Regions from separate parts of the Paenibacillus sp. IHBB 10380 genome, predicted to be linked through region 1. Evidence: riboswitches for the same ligand, from Rfam matches in the RefSeq annotation. Region 1 holds a riboswitch; each other region holds the start of a gene.

Region 1 (3,340 bases):
GCACTGGTTTTTATCGGATTTGCAGTAGCGGATAAAATCTGGATTTTCTTTGTCATGAATGCACTCAACGGATTATGCCGTGCAATGTTTGAACCTACCTCGCGTGCACTTCTGGCTGATATTACACCCCAGGAGAGTAAACTACTCGTATTTAACTTACGATATGCTGCAATCAATCTCGGAGTCGTATTTGGACCGATTTTGGGACTTCAAATGGGGGCATCTGAATCTAGCTGGGCGTTTGTAATAGCCGGATTAGTTTATTTTTGCTATGGCGTGACGTTGATCATTCAGTTTCTTCGCTACAAGGGAATGGGCTTGGCTTCGACCCAAGTGGGTGAACGGTTAACGCTTACGGGTGCACTGCGAGTAACAGGTAGAGATCGAGTATTTGTGTATGTTCTCATGGGTATGATTTTTTGCGTACTTGGCTATGGGCACTTCAGTTCAACATTACCCCAATACATGGAGATGAGCCCGAGCATCGAAGATGGAGCTAAATGGTTTAGTTATATGCTCTCCCTGAATGCGATCATTGTGCTGGCTTTCCAGTTCCCCGTTGTTCGTATTGCGAGTAAGTGGTCTCCAATTACGCCTCTTATTGTCGGAAGCGCTTTGGTATCTTGTAGCTTGTTACTATTCGGTATTTTTCAATCGTTTATTGGATTCATGCTCAGTGTGGTTCTTTTTACGATTGGAGAAGTTCTCATGTTTACAATGACAGACATCCTTATAGATCGTATTGCCAAGCCGGAATTACGAGGAACTTATTTTGGAATGATAGGTTTTAATAATTTGGGTAATGTTATGGCGCCCTTACTTGGAGGGTTCCTGTTGGATGCGCTTGGTGTAGACTACTCGATTATTATTTTCACGGTGATTGCGTTAACTGCAGCGTTTGGAATACCGTTCTTACTATCTGCACGTCGTATATTAGAGCAGCAGAATGACTAGATTCATTATTATTTATAGGGGAGCTATTCTAAGGGGGAGTTGCTCCCAAATGTATTTTAAATATCTCTACACAATGCTATAATTCACCATATATAACAGAAGGAGGATTCAGATGAAGAAAGCAATGATTCTATTAGTTACCTTTGTCGTGGTATTAACGTTAAGTACACAAACATCCTATGCAAACCCAGTTAACGCCAAGAGTAGTAACAATAATAATGTTGTAGAAGTATCAGTAAATAGTTTGACAAATCAGCTAGAATCTCTTAAAAAGGTCCAAAAGAAGTTGGAAAAGCTACAGAAGGAATTTGATCAGCTAGAAAAAAAGAAGAAAAACTTAGCTGTAACATCGAAGAAATATCGGGATATTTTAAGCGAGCAGACAAAGATCATCAAGAAGATGACAGATTTACAAAAGGATATTGCGAAAATATTAAAATCTAAATAGCTTAGGTTTGTAAAATAAAATAGATTTTCTTTTTCATTTATTCATGGTAGGATGTATCCAATTGAATACGTTAGATCACTAGGGGTGCTATTTAGCTGAGACGGAAATGTGATTCCAAACCCTTTGAACCTGATCTGGATTATACCAGCGTAGGGAAGTGAGCTTGAACTTTGGTTGAACTATTGTTTGTTTACGTACATATGCGTACATAGGTGGACATTCACTTGGCTATTGATATAAAGCTTCCTTCTCTAAGCAGAAGGGGGCTTTTTTTGTTCTCTTTCTTCATTAATTTGGTCATGGAATTCTTCTGTAGGATGAATTGAATTACGAGTGTGTAGGAGGTCATGAAATGTCAGTTCGAGAGTTACATGTCATTTCAAACGGTCAGCATGAATTGGAACACTTTGTATGGATAGCAGAGCGAACCCATTCTTATGTAACAGCTTTTCATTTACGGGAGAAATCTAGCACTGCGGCGGAATTGTGGCGATGGGTTATGGCTTTGAAGGCAGGTGGGGTACCGATGCATAAAGTGATCATTAATGATCGTATAGACGTGGCTTGGGCGGCTCAGACAGGTGGGGTTCAGTTAGCTTATCATAGCTTACAAGTTCAGGAGATAAAGCATTCTTTTCCTGGATTGCGTATAGGGTGTTCAATTCATTCTGTACAAGAGGCCGATGACATGAGCAAACGTGGCGCTGATTTTCTTCTTTACGGACATATCTTCAGAACGAATTCGAAGCCTGATCAAGAGCCTAGAGGAATCCTCATGTTGAAGGAAGTTGTGGAGCATGTTCATCTTCCTATTATTGCTATTGGTGGCATTAAGCCAGAACATGTGCAACAGGTCATAGGAATGGGAGCAGCAGGAATTGCTATCCTATCGGGAATTACGTCAGCGTCTGATCCTATACAGGCGGTAAAAGATTATCGAAGAGAGCTAGATTTAGCAGGAGGTGAATGTAGTTGACGAAGTCGAAGTTCTGCGATGCCATCATTGTGGGTGGAGGAGTGATAGGCAGTTCTATTGCTTATTACATGTCTGCCAGAGGAATGAAAGTCGTTCTTATAGATCGAGACCGATTAGGGCAACAAGCCTCGCTTGCGGCAGCAGGGATGCTTGCAGCACAGGCAGAGATTGACGAAGCAGGTCCATTCTTCGATTTAGCAAGGTCCAGTCGTGCATTATTTCCTCAGCTAGCGAGTGAATTACAAGCGTTAACCGGCATAGATATAGGCTTTAAGCGACAAGGATTACTTCGTGTGGGGATAACAGCCGCAGATGTAGAAGCACTTCAACGGACCATTGCTTTTCAACAAAGTGTGGGAGAGCAAGCAGAGTGGCTATCTATGGATCAAGTCATTCAGAGAGAGCCAGAGATTTCTAGGGAACTGCAGGGTGCCATGTTAGTGGAAGGAGATGGGCAAGTAGATGCTCCTGAACTATCGCTTGCCTATGCCAAAGCGGCAGTAACTATAGGTGCAGACATCAAGGAGTTTACAGAGGTGAAGTCTCTTCTTCTAGAGCGAGGGCGAGTGGGCGGAGTGGTCACAAGTGAAGATGTACTTCGTTCTGATCGCGTCATTATAGCTTCCGGAACGTGGAGTGGACCGCTACTAGATCAAGTTGGCTTGAGTTGTCCGATCTATCCGGTTAAGGGTGAATGCTTCTCTGTTCTGACACATAAGCCGTTACTTTCTGCAACGATCTTTAGTCATGGATGCTATTTAGTTCCGAAAAGGGGTGGAAGGCTCGTTGTCGGAGCAACTAGCAAACGCCACAGTTATGATCGAAAGGTCACCTTAGGCGGAATATCGACGCTTTTAGAAGCAGCCAAGAGGCTTGTGCCAAGCATTGTAGATTCGGAATGGGAGAAAGCTTGGAGTGGGTTACGTCCACAGACTCTTGATGGCTTTCCTTATCTGGGGGAA
Region 2 (3,340 bases), 2.8 Mb from region 1:
ATTGACACTACCCATAATGAAATAGACTTTCAGCAATGAACGAACAGATTCATTATGATTAGTAGACATACTCTGTACCTCTCTTTCTCCGCTGATAAGCAAAATGGTTCGTTGGACCATGCCCTGCACCGATTCCTAATGGGTCCTCTATAGCAGCTTGGATAAATTGTTTCGCTGTTTGAACAGCGTCCAGTACCGATTTCCCTTTAGCTAACTCTGCTGTAACCGCAGCTGAATAAGTACAACCTGTACCATGTGTATGTCTTGTTTCAATCCGTTGATTCTCCATATAGATGTAACTATGCCCATCATACACAAGGTCTACGACTTGATCGGTAGAAGCATCATGTCCGCCCTTCATGACGACATAATGAGAACCCATCTGAAGAATACGTTTGGCAGCCTCTTCTCGGTCACTTAAGCTGACGATGGACATCTCTGTAAGGATCTCTGCTTCTGGAATGTTGGGAGTAGTGACCAAGGCAAGTGGGAGAAGTACTTGGATGACAGATTTAATCGCTTCTTGTTGCAGTAGTGTAGATCCGCCCTTGGCCACCATCACTGGATCAACGACTAAGTTGCGCCAATGATACTGCTCAATCTTGGCTGCTACAATCCGAATAATCTCGCCACTGAATAGCATCCCTGTCTTTAATGCATCGGGTTCTAGATCTTCACCTATCGAGTCTAGTTGCATAGCAATCGTCTCGGCGGTCATGGGGAAAACACCTTGAACGCCTAACGTATTCTGTGCAGTGAGTGCAGTAATGGTTGACATGCCATATACACCTAATTCTTGAAAGGTTTTGATATCGGCTTGAATGCCTGCTCCACCACCGCTATCTGATCCTGCAATCGTCAATGCTTTATAGATATGCATCTCTTAATTCCTCCAATTGTCTTAGTGGTGAGTAGACGTACAACTTTTTAGACTTGGTGAATATGGGCTCTTTGTTGTAGAATTTTCGGTGATACGCTAGCCAATTGGTTCAATAATTCAATCTGAAAGCTTCCAGGTCCTTGATGCTCTGTCATTTCAGCAGCTATTTCAGCGGCTACGCCATAGAAAGCAAGTGCTTCGGTAACCGATTCCAACCAAGATTGTTCGCTAACTTCGCTTACAGCTAAGAATGCCCCGATAATAGAACTAAGCAAGCATCCAGCCCCTGTAACTTTAGTGAGAAGAGGATGACCATTACTTGTGATGTAAGTCGTGTGTCCATTCGTAATCACATCTTCTTTCCCCGTAATGACAACAATACATCCTAACTTTAGGGCAGCCTTTTGTGCTAGGAGTACCCTATTGCCTTCGCCAGCACCCGCATCTACCCCTTTAATGGACCATTCTTCACCCACGACATGCGCTACTTCTGCAACATTGCCCCTGAGCACAGCAAGCTTAATCTCCTGAGTGATTCTCTGAGCAATCGTTGTTCGGTAAGTTGTAGCGCCAGCTCCAACCGGATCAATAACGACTGGAACATGATTCTCATTTGCAGATTTCCCTGCGATAAGGATTGATTTCACAACACTTTCATCGAGCGTTCCAATATTAAGAACGACTGCATTCGCTAATTTAGCTACATCGGCTACTTCTTCATGAGCGTGAGCCATGAAAGGTGAGGCACCTAAAGCGAGAAGCCCATTGGCTGTGAAGTTGGTAACGACTATATTCGTAATATTGTGTATAAGCGGATTGCACTGACGAACTTTTGTTAGATATGTCATGTTTAACATCCTCCTGAATTTAAGTGGGTTATATAGGCTATGATAGCCAAATAGCAACACAATCCTTGTAAAACAATAAAGACCCAGCCATTTCCACAAGGAAATGAGTGGGCCAAAAAGTTCAGTCAAGCAATTCTATGCATTGCATGATGTGAAGATTTCGTTCCACTTCCCTCCGCTGGTATAATCCAGATCAGGTTCCAAGGGTCCGAAGCTTAAAAGCTCGTCTCAGTCGTTAGACTCCCCTAGTGAAAAAACAGGCTGTATTCAATTAGTTCTGTTAAGAATATAACACGAAATTCCCATATGTAAAGCGACATGTGGGAATAAATATCGATTCTGTATCACAATTATGCCTAAACCTGTGGTATGATTATTTTTGTCCTGACACCACATAAGTACCAGCAGTAGATAAAGGAGGAACTCTCCGTGATTTCGTTGCATCAGGTAAGTAAAACTTTCGTGAGTTCAACTAGCCACTTCCAAGCTGTCAATTCTGTGTCTCTTCAAGTAAAGGAAGGCGAGATTCATGGAATTATTGGAACAAGTGGTGCGGGTAAATCGACTCTGTTACGGATGATTAATTTATTGGAGAAGCCGGACACGGGTAGTGTTGTAGTAGGTAATGAGGATTTGACTAATATGACTGAGAAGGAGCTTCGTGAAGCTCGCAGGAATATCGGGATGATCTTTCAGGGATTTAATTTGGTGAGCAATAAGACGGTTAGCGGAAATGTCTCCATACCACTTGAATTAACTGGATTACCGAAGCGTGAACGTGTGGAACGTGTGAGTGAGTTCTTAGAATTTGTGGGCCTACAGCATAAGGCGAAGCAATATCCTTCACAATTAAGTGGAGGAGAGAAGCAGCGAGTGGCGATTGCCAGAGCACTTGCGAATCGTCCTAAAGTATTGTTATGTGATGAACCTACATCCTCTTTGGACCCAAGTACGACAGAGGGGATTTTGGATGTGCTGAAACAGCTCAACCAGAATTTCGGACTCACTATTGTTATCGTAACACATGAAATGGAGGTCGTCCGCAACATGTGTCACAACGTATCGGTTATGGAATTAGGACGTCTAGTCGAGACTAGAGTGGTGGATCAATCCCATGGTTGAATATATCATGCAGTATCAGTCTGAAATATGGAAGGCTATAGGAGAGACTTTTGCTATGGTGGGGATATCCATTGTTGCAGCTATTTTAATAGGACTTCCATTAGGTACTTTTCTATATTTGTTGCGAAAAGGTCAGCTGTACGAGAATGGGTTGCTCTATGGTATTTTGAATATCATAGTCAACGTTGTTAGGTCATTCCCATTTCTTTTACTCGTCGTTTTTTTAATTCCATTTACGCGAATTGTCGTTGGAACAGCGCTAGGTACGCTTGCGGCTTCGGTGCCGTTATCCATAATGGCGATTGCCTATTATTCGAGGTTAGTGGAGCAGTCACTTCTAGAGGTTCCAAGAGGTGTGATCGAATCAGCTTCATCAATGGGAGCATCAACCTTTCAGATTATCGTTAAATTTATGTATGTTGAGGCTCGCTCGGGACTCATGTTAGGTTTAACGACTTCTATTATCAGTTTCATCTCTTACTCAACGGTG
Region 3 (3,340 bases), 2.4 Mb from region 1:
ATAACCCGGTGCAATATCTGTAGTAAGAGGACCTAAGGTATAGAAGGGGGCCTCATTGCAGATTTCAAGCTGCTTATCCATGTTCTCTTTAATCAAATGCATGGGGACATGCCCCGGTCCTTCGACCATAACTTGAACATCGTGACTCCAAGCCATTGCCGTCAATTCACCTAGCGTCTCTAGTTCAGCGAATTGCGCTTCATCATTAGCATCAGCAATGGAACCAGGGCGCAAGCCATCTCCAAGGGAGAAGGAGACGTCGTAGGATTTCATGATCTCACATATGTCCTCAAAATGTGTATAAAGAAAGTTCTCTTGATGATGGGCAAGACACCATGCAGCCATAATGGAGCCACCTCTAGAAACAATGCCAGTCATTCGCTCAGCAGTTAACGGAATATAGCGAAGTAAGACTCCGGCATGAATGGTGAAATAATCAACCCCTTGTTCTGCTTGCTCGATGAGTGTGTCCCGGTAAACTTCCCATGTTAAATCCTCCGCTTTGCCATTTACTTTCTCCAGAGCTTGATAGATCGGTACCGTACCAATAGGAACAGGAGAATTACGAATAATCCACTCGCGCGTGGTGTGAATATTTTTACCAGTGGACAGATCCATAATATTGTCTGCACCCCAGCGTGTCGCCCATCGCATCTTCTCCACTTCTTCCTCTATGGATGAGGATACAGCGGAGTTTCCAATATTGGCATTGATCTTTACTAAGAAGTTTCGTCCAATAATCATAGGTTCACTCTCTGGGTGATTGATGTTCGATGGGATGATGGCGCGGCCACGAGCCACCTCATCTCGTACAAACTCCGGTGTCACATTCTCGCGAATGGCGATGTATTCCATTTCGGAGGTGATGATACCCTTACGCGCATAATGCATTTGAGTGACATTGTTGTCTTTTTTTGCCCGTAGAGGTTTCCTTTGGAGTGCTGGAAATACTTCAGCTAATGCTTTACCGTTGGTATTGCCGTTATCCTCGGGTTGTATGGTTCTTCCTTCATAGGTTTCTGTATCTCCTCGTTCTTCAATCCAGCGTAAACGATTGGGTTGTAACCCTTGACGGATATCGGTATGAATTTCTGTGTCCGTGTAAGCTCCGCTAGTGTCATAGACATGGATAGGTGCATTCTCTTCTTCTCCGTGAATGCCCGATGTTGGACTGAGTGTGATCTCGCGCATCGGTACTTGAATGTCTGTACGTGAACCCTGTACATATACTTTTTTACTTGCTGGGAAAGCCGATAGGTTAATTTGATCTTTTTTCATTTCGCTTGACATCTCATTTCCTCCTATATAAAGGTGATTTGATCAAGCGGAGCAAATTCTATTCCTATAGAAAAAGACTGCATCTGAGTAAGAGGCAGTCTTAGAGTAGACAAATAGAAATAGAACTCCAATTCCTCCGCTGGCATTATCCAGATCAGGTTTGACGGTCGATAGTTACAACTATCCTCTCAGCCTGGTCCCACCAAGCTCCCGTAATATATAATTGCTAAACAAAGTATAACCAATTAGTAAAGAATATCCAAGTTTAATTTAAACCGTCAACATGACTTATTCTACAATATGGATAAGGCCAAGGCACCCAATGATTATTCGTACTTCATTATCACACGGAGGTATTTAAACTCGGATCATTAACAACCTTATGCGAAGCACGTGGCTTGCCGCTGAGTGAGAGATAAGTCCACATCCTAAGAAGTCTCTCGATTGGACCGTTCTTAAATCGTCGTAGTAGCAGGCTCGTTAGTACAGCCTGTACAGTATATATGAGCAGGGCCAATAGAAAGCCGTTCACAATGCCGATTTGTCCGAACCAACCCAGCCCATAACCATAAAATAAGGTCGTACAAATGACAGTTTGCATCAAATAGTTCGTCATCGACATGCGACCGACCGATTCAAACGCCGATACGAGCACTGATCGCTTCGATAAGTGCGATAGCACCAGTGCTAGTGCAAAAATATATCCAAGTGCGAGAAGCTGCCCTCCCGCCGTAAGGAATACGCCGCTCCAAGGGGATTGTGGTTGGAGTTCAGCTATGCTCTTAAACGCTAGACCAAGCGGCAGAAGGATCGCCGTCGCCCACACGTATCTACGTCTTTCTCGCCGCGGATTGTGAAACCACTGTTTGCTTGCAGCGGCAATCCCGAACAAGAACATCGGAAGCAGCAGGAACGGTGTGAAGAACATCACGATAATTATAGCGCCTGGCGGCAAATCAAGCGGATCCTCGTTAAAGCGAAACTTAGTAATCTCTTGATAGGTCCCCTCACCATAGACTTCAATAGATGTTGCGACATACTGCTGCATCCGCGCTTCTTCTTTAACTGTCTTCTTCTCGATACCATAGCTTAGGCCCGCCATCAATATGCTCAGTATGATTCCCCATATCATTAGCGTCTTCGGCTTCCTCTTAACGAATAGTAGCAAAGTAAAGCCCGTTACCCCGTAGGCTAGTAAAATGTCGCCCTCCCATAGTAATAGGCTGTGCATCAAGCCTAACGCAATGAGCATGAAGAAGCGCCGAGCTAACACCCATCCAGGCTTTAAGTTACGCTTCACCAAGCTTCCCCGAAGCTTATATAAGCTATAGCCAAACAGGAACATAAAGATCGGCATAAAACTTCCGACAACTGTAATTTTCAGTATATGATGAAATATCGTGTCCAAGCTTGTAGGGTTAAATTGTTGTAGTTCCCCTTGTCCGTACATCCCATACTGGAAAATGAGCATATTTGCAATAAGTATACCGAGTAAGCAGAAGCCGCGAATCGCATCTATAACGCGAATGCGGTTTCCTGTGTCTATTTGATTCATCTTTACTATCACCTCTCTTACAATCATAATCAATCAAGCTGAACAGCTAAGGAACAGAACCATAACATGAACTTAACTTTTTATAACTCTGTTCAACAGATGTTAAGGTTTATATGCTAGCATTACATCAGGTGATGAAGAATGAATATGAATAAAATAGTTATCGTTGATGATGAACCCTCTATTGTAAAAATGCTGCAACTTGTGCTCCAAAAGGAAGGATTTCACCAATTATATACAGCTGGAACCTGCCAAGAAGCACTCGATACGATTGCTCGTAACGGAGCTGATATCGTTCTGCTCGATGTTATGCTACCGGACGGTAGTGGTTTTGAATTATGTTCGCAAATACGCCAATTAGGCAACCCACATATTTTATTTTTGACTGCCAAGGTGTCTGATCTGGACGTTCTGACTGGATTCGCGATGGGTGGCGATGATTACATTACGAAGCCGTTTAATCCGCTTGAGATAGCCGCCCGCATTAAGGCTCGTCTGCGGCGCATT
Region 4 (3,340 bases), 2.3 Mb from region 1:
AGCCCCACGGTTGTTCCAATAGCAAATCCACCTAAGGTGAGTTTTACTGTAGCTAGAGCGTGTTCCCATAATCTTGCGGATTCAGCGGAAGCCTCATGTGCAATATCTGATGGAGCTGGGAGAATCCAATCTTCGATGTTAAAGAGTGAAGTACTGAGCTGCCATGCCGTCAAAAAGATAAGGACCGCCACTAAGGGCGGCCACACTTTGTTCCATATCAAGCTCATGGACGATATTTCTCCGTTAATTTACCCATGCTTATACCTTTTGGATTGTGGGCTATTTTAATTTGAGAGATGACACTAGGGCTACCTGCGGCTATAAGCGCTTCATGCATATTCTTAACAATACTCAGCAACTCATCCAGCTCGCCTTCCATAGTGGTCTCTAGAGGATGAACCTCATGCTTAATACCGGATTGTTGTATGACTTCAATGGCGCGATCTACATAAGGAATAGAATCTTCATTATTGGGTGTCTTAGGGATTACTTGAATGCTTAGTAAAGTATTAGCCATGGTGATATCATCCTTTCAAAGTGAGGGTGTAGTCTTATTATTTTGCCTGAGGTAGAAAGTCATTCGTATAAGCACTTTCTATCTCTAATGGTTTATCCAGAAGCTTATGTTTGTACATCCAAGCGGAATATCCTTGCCATATTTCGGCTTTCTGTTCTCCCCAATTCTCAGCATCGTCTTTATAGAGTGGACTGAGCCATTTCTGACTAGCGAGTACTAGCTCTTTGTCCAGATCGGGTACAGAACTACTAAGAATTGCAGCAGCAGCTTCAGGTTTATCAATCGCATACTGATACCCTTTGGACGTTGCACGCATGAAAGCTTTTACGAGTTCGGGGTCATCTGTAATCTGTTTCTCATTCGTCACAATGACGGGTGTGTAATAATCAAGCTCCTTAGCGTAGTCTTTCACATACAACATATCAAGCGGCTCTCCACGAAGCTCCGCTTCAACTCCTGTCCATGCATAGAAGATCCATGCGAAATCAATATCACGCTTCACAGCTGTAAAGTAATCAGCCTCGCCCATATTCACTATTTTAACCTTCTTAACATCGCCTTTATCATTCTCCATGATAGAGTTCATTACAGCCTCTTCTACTGGAGAACCCCATCCCCCGTAAGTCTTGCCTTCGAATGCCTTCGGAGTCTTAATATTGCGATCCACAGGTGCAGCAAATCCAGAAGTGTTATGTTGTATTACTGCCGCAATGGACACAAGGGGTACACCTTGGATGCGTGCCTGGGTGACTGCTTCTTGATAGCTAATGCCAAAAGGGATGGCTCCCGATGCCACCATCGTATCCGATCCTCCAGCACCAGGCTGAATGATCTCAACGTTTAATCCTTCTGCTTCATAATAGCCTTGATCCTTAGCTACATAGAGTCCAGTATGATTCGTATTAGGAGTCCAATCCAGAACAACTTTAACATCCTTTAATGTCTTAGGTGTGGATGGAGTCTCACCTGCTGGTGTCGCTGCTTGTTGATTCGTTTCGTTGTTGCGGGTTGCTCCGCATCCTGCTACGACTAGTATGAGCATACATACGAGAAGTAACGTTCCTAACTTTCTCATTTCTTTCTCTCCCCTTTTGTGAAATACACTGTGTTATTGTGCAACAAAAAAAAGCGCCCCGTAATCGGGACGCATATGGGCGCAAGATAGATATATGGATGAACCATATCGGCTAGTTCCTACGCTGGCATTATCCAGATCAGGTATAAGGGTCAGTGTCTTGTGGGACACACTCTCAGCCGGCCAATTCCAGCACCCCTGTACTTATGAAATTAGATCATTTCAATGAGTATTATAGTCTACAAAGGAAGAGGTGTCCAGTAACTCTGACATGCTGACTAATGATATCCCTGAACTGTCTGATCATATCTATGTTGAGCTCTAAATGCAGCTATACTGAGCAGGAACAGACCTACGGTGAACACAGCAAGCATACCAGCCGTTTGGTTAACCACTAGATGATCCATACACCAGCCAATGATTAAGGGAAGGACAGCACCACCTACACCTCCAGCGGCAATTAGAATGCTTGTGGTTGACTCCTCTGTACCGGGCATAAGCTTGTTAGCAAATACTAACGTTATGGAGAAAAGACCCGACATGAATAGACCCAGTAGTGTGATAACGGTAAAAGCAGACCAGATCTGATTCGTGAATGGGAAAAGAGTAAGTAGGATGAGGGCGGATAGACTACTTATAAGTACATAGGAACGGTAGCGTATTTTCTCTGCTATATATCCTGCAAATAGGCGACCGATTGACATTGCAATCCAAAAGAAGGTGACACTAAGTGCAGCCCCTGCTTTGTCCATACTCATCTTCTCTACAAGCATAGATGGCATGAAGTTGGCTAAGCTCATTTCTACGCCAACATATAGAAAGAAGAAGACAACAAATATCGCTAGCGTTCGTTTTTGGCCCTTGTGATACACCGCTACTTTGGGTTGCTTCGGCTGTTGAGGGCTTACGTTTCGTGCATTCAATATGGAGTCTAACGCTCCAAAAGAACCCTTAGCCCAGAATATAAATGTAATGAGGGCAAAGAGGGAGACGACAAGGAATGACCAGCGCCACCAGCCAAAGTAGATCATACCGCTAGCTAGGAGTGGCATAAGCATAGCACCTACGCCGAAGAATACTTCGAGCCTGCTCATGGCTACAGCGGTCTGATGGGTAACCCCTGTGATAATGATGGTTCCGATGACAGCCTCGATCATTCCGAACCCAAATCCTGCGACAATTCCTGTGACATACATCCATTCCCAAGGCGGAAGGAGGGTGTATACGGATTCGGCAATAAAAAGTGCAACTAGGGCAAGAAGGAGACTACCCTTTTTGCCGAGACGGCGGTTTAACCATGGGGAGAGCATCACGCCACCTAAGAAACCGGCAAACTGAGCAAAGATCAGCTGTCCGCCTTCACTGTATTCACGATCATAATGCTCCAGAATGACTGGGAGCACAGAACCAAGTACGACATGTGCCAAACCAATTAAGAAATAAGACAAACAACCAATCCAAATTAAGCGTTTCATAGATGAATTTAAGCTCCTTTTCAAGACAATAGACCTATCCATCATACCCTAATATGAAGCTGTTCGTCATAGTAAAGTCACAACGTATGATAAAGAGGAGATGGGTTGAAAATAGTAGAGATGGGTACATTACTCATACGTGTGTTTTATCACTCAAATAAGAAAAGGAAGAGGTTATGACATCATGTTAGATAAAACTAGAATAGAACAGGAAATTGTCAAAGCATTGGATCACAATAAAATTTGCTCGTTTGCTACGATAGAGGGGAATAA

Evidence for each region. Region 1 has a riboswitch for thiamine pyrophosphate ahead of UB51_RS13345 (thiamine phosphate synthase). Riboswitches for the same ligand answer to the same signal wherever they lie in the genome.
Region 2: linked by a shared signal. The riboswitch ahead of thiM (hydroxyethylthiazole kinase) and the one ahead of UB51_RS13345 (thiamine phosphate synthase) in region 1 are both predicted to bind thiamine pyrophosphate.
Region 3: linked by a shared signal. The riboswitch ahead of thiC (phosphomethylpyrimidine synthase ThiC) and the one ahead of UB51_RS13345 (thiamine phosphate synthase) in region 1 are both predicted to bind thiamine pyrophosphate.
Region 4: linked by a shared signal. The riboswitch ahead of UB51_RS23945 (ABC transporter substrate-binding protein) and the one ahead of UB51_RS13345 (thiamine phosphate synthase) in region 1 are both predicted to bind thiamine pyrophosphate.

The regions. Positions count from the first base shown of each region.
Region 1 is NZ_CP010976.1:3,028,811-3,032,150, reverse strand. It holds gene UB51_RS13355 (MDR family MFS transporter) at 1-954, shown strand, start outside; gene UB51_RS13350 (hypothetical protein) at 1,067-1,402, shown strand; TPP riboswitch at 1,473-1,575, shown strand; gene UB51_RS13345 (thiamine phosphate synthase) at 1,755-2,378, shown strand; gene thiO (glycine oxidase ThiO) at 2,375-3,340, shown strand, end outside.
Region 2 is NZ_CP010976.1:270,514-273,853, forward strand. It holds gene thiE (thiamine phosphate synthase) at 1-69, opposite strand, end outside; gene thiD (bifunctional hydroxymethylpyrimidine kinase/phosphomethylpyrimidine kinase) at 59-880, opposite strand; gene thiM (hydroxyethylthiazole kinase) at 928-1,728, opposite strand; TPP riboswitch at 1,882-1,985, opposite strand; gene UB51_RS01130 (methionine ABC transporter ATP-binding protein) at 2,158-2,850, shown strand; gene UB51_RS01135 (methionine ABC transporter permease) at 2,843-3,340, shown strand, end outside.
Region 3 is NZ_CP010976.1:5,424,462-5,427,801, forward strand. It holds gene thiC (phosphomethylpyrimidine synthase ThiC) at 1-1,290, opposite strand, end outside; TPP riboswitch at 1,394-1,502, opposite strand; gene UB51_RS24595 (DUF418 domain-containing protein) at 1,622-2,833, opposite strand; gene UB51_RS24600 (response regulator transcription factor) at 2,975-3,340, shown strand, end outside.
Region 4 is NZ_CP010976.1:5,289,232-5,292,571, forward strand. It holds gene UB51_RS23935 (ABC transporter permease) at 1-227, opposite strand, end outside; gene UB51_RS23940 (MTH1187 family thiamine-binding protein) at 224-517, opposite strand; gene UB51_RS23945 (ABC transporter substrate-binding protein) at 555-1,592, opposite strand; TPP riboswitch at 1,692-1,802, opposite strand; gene UB51_RS23950 (MFS transporter) at 1,871-3,067, opposite strand; gene UB51_RS23955 (pyridoxamine 5'-phosphate oxidase family protein) at 3,252-3,340, shown strand, end outside.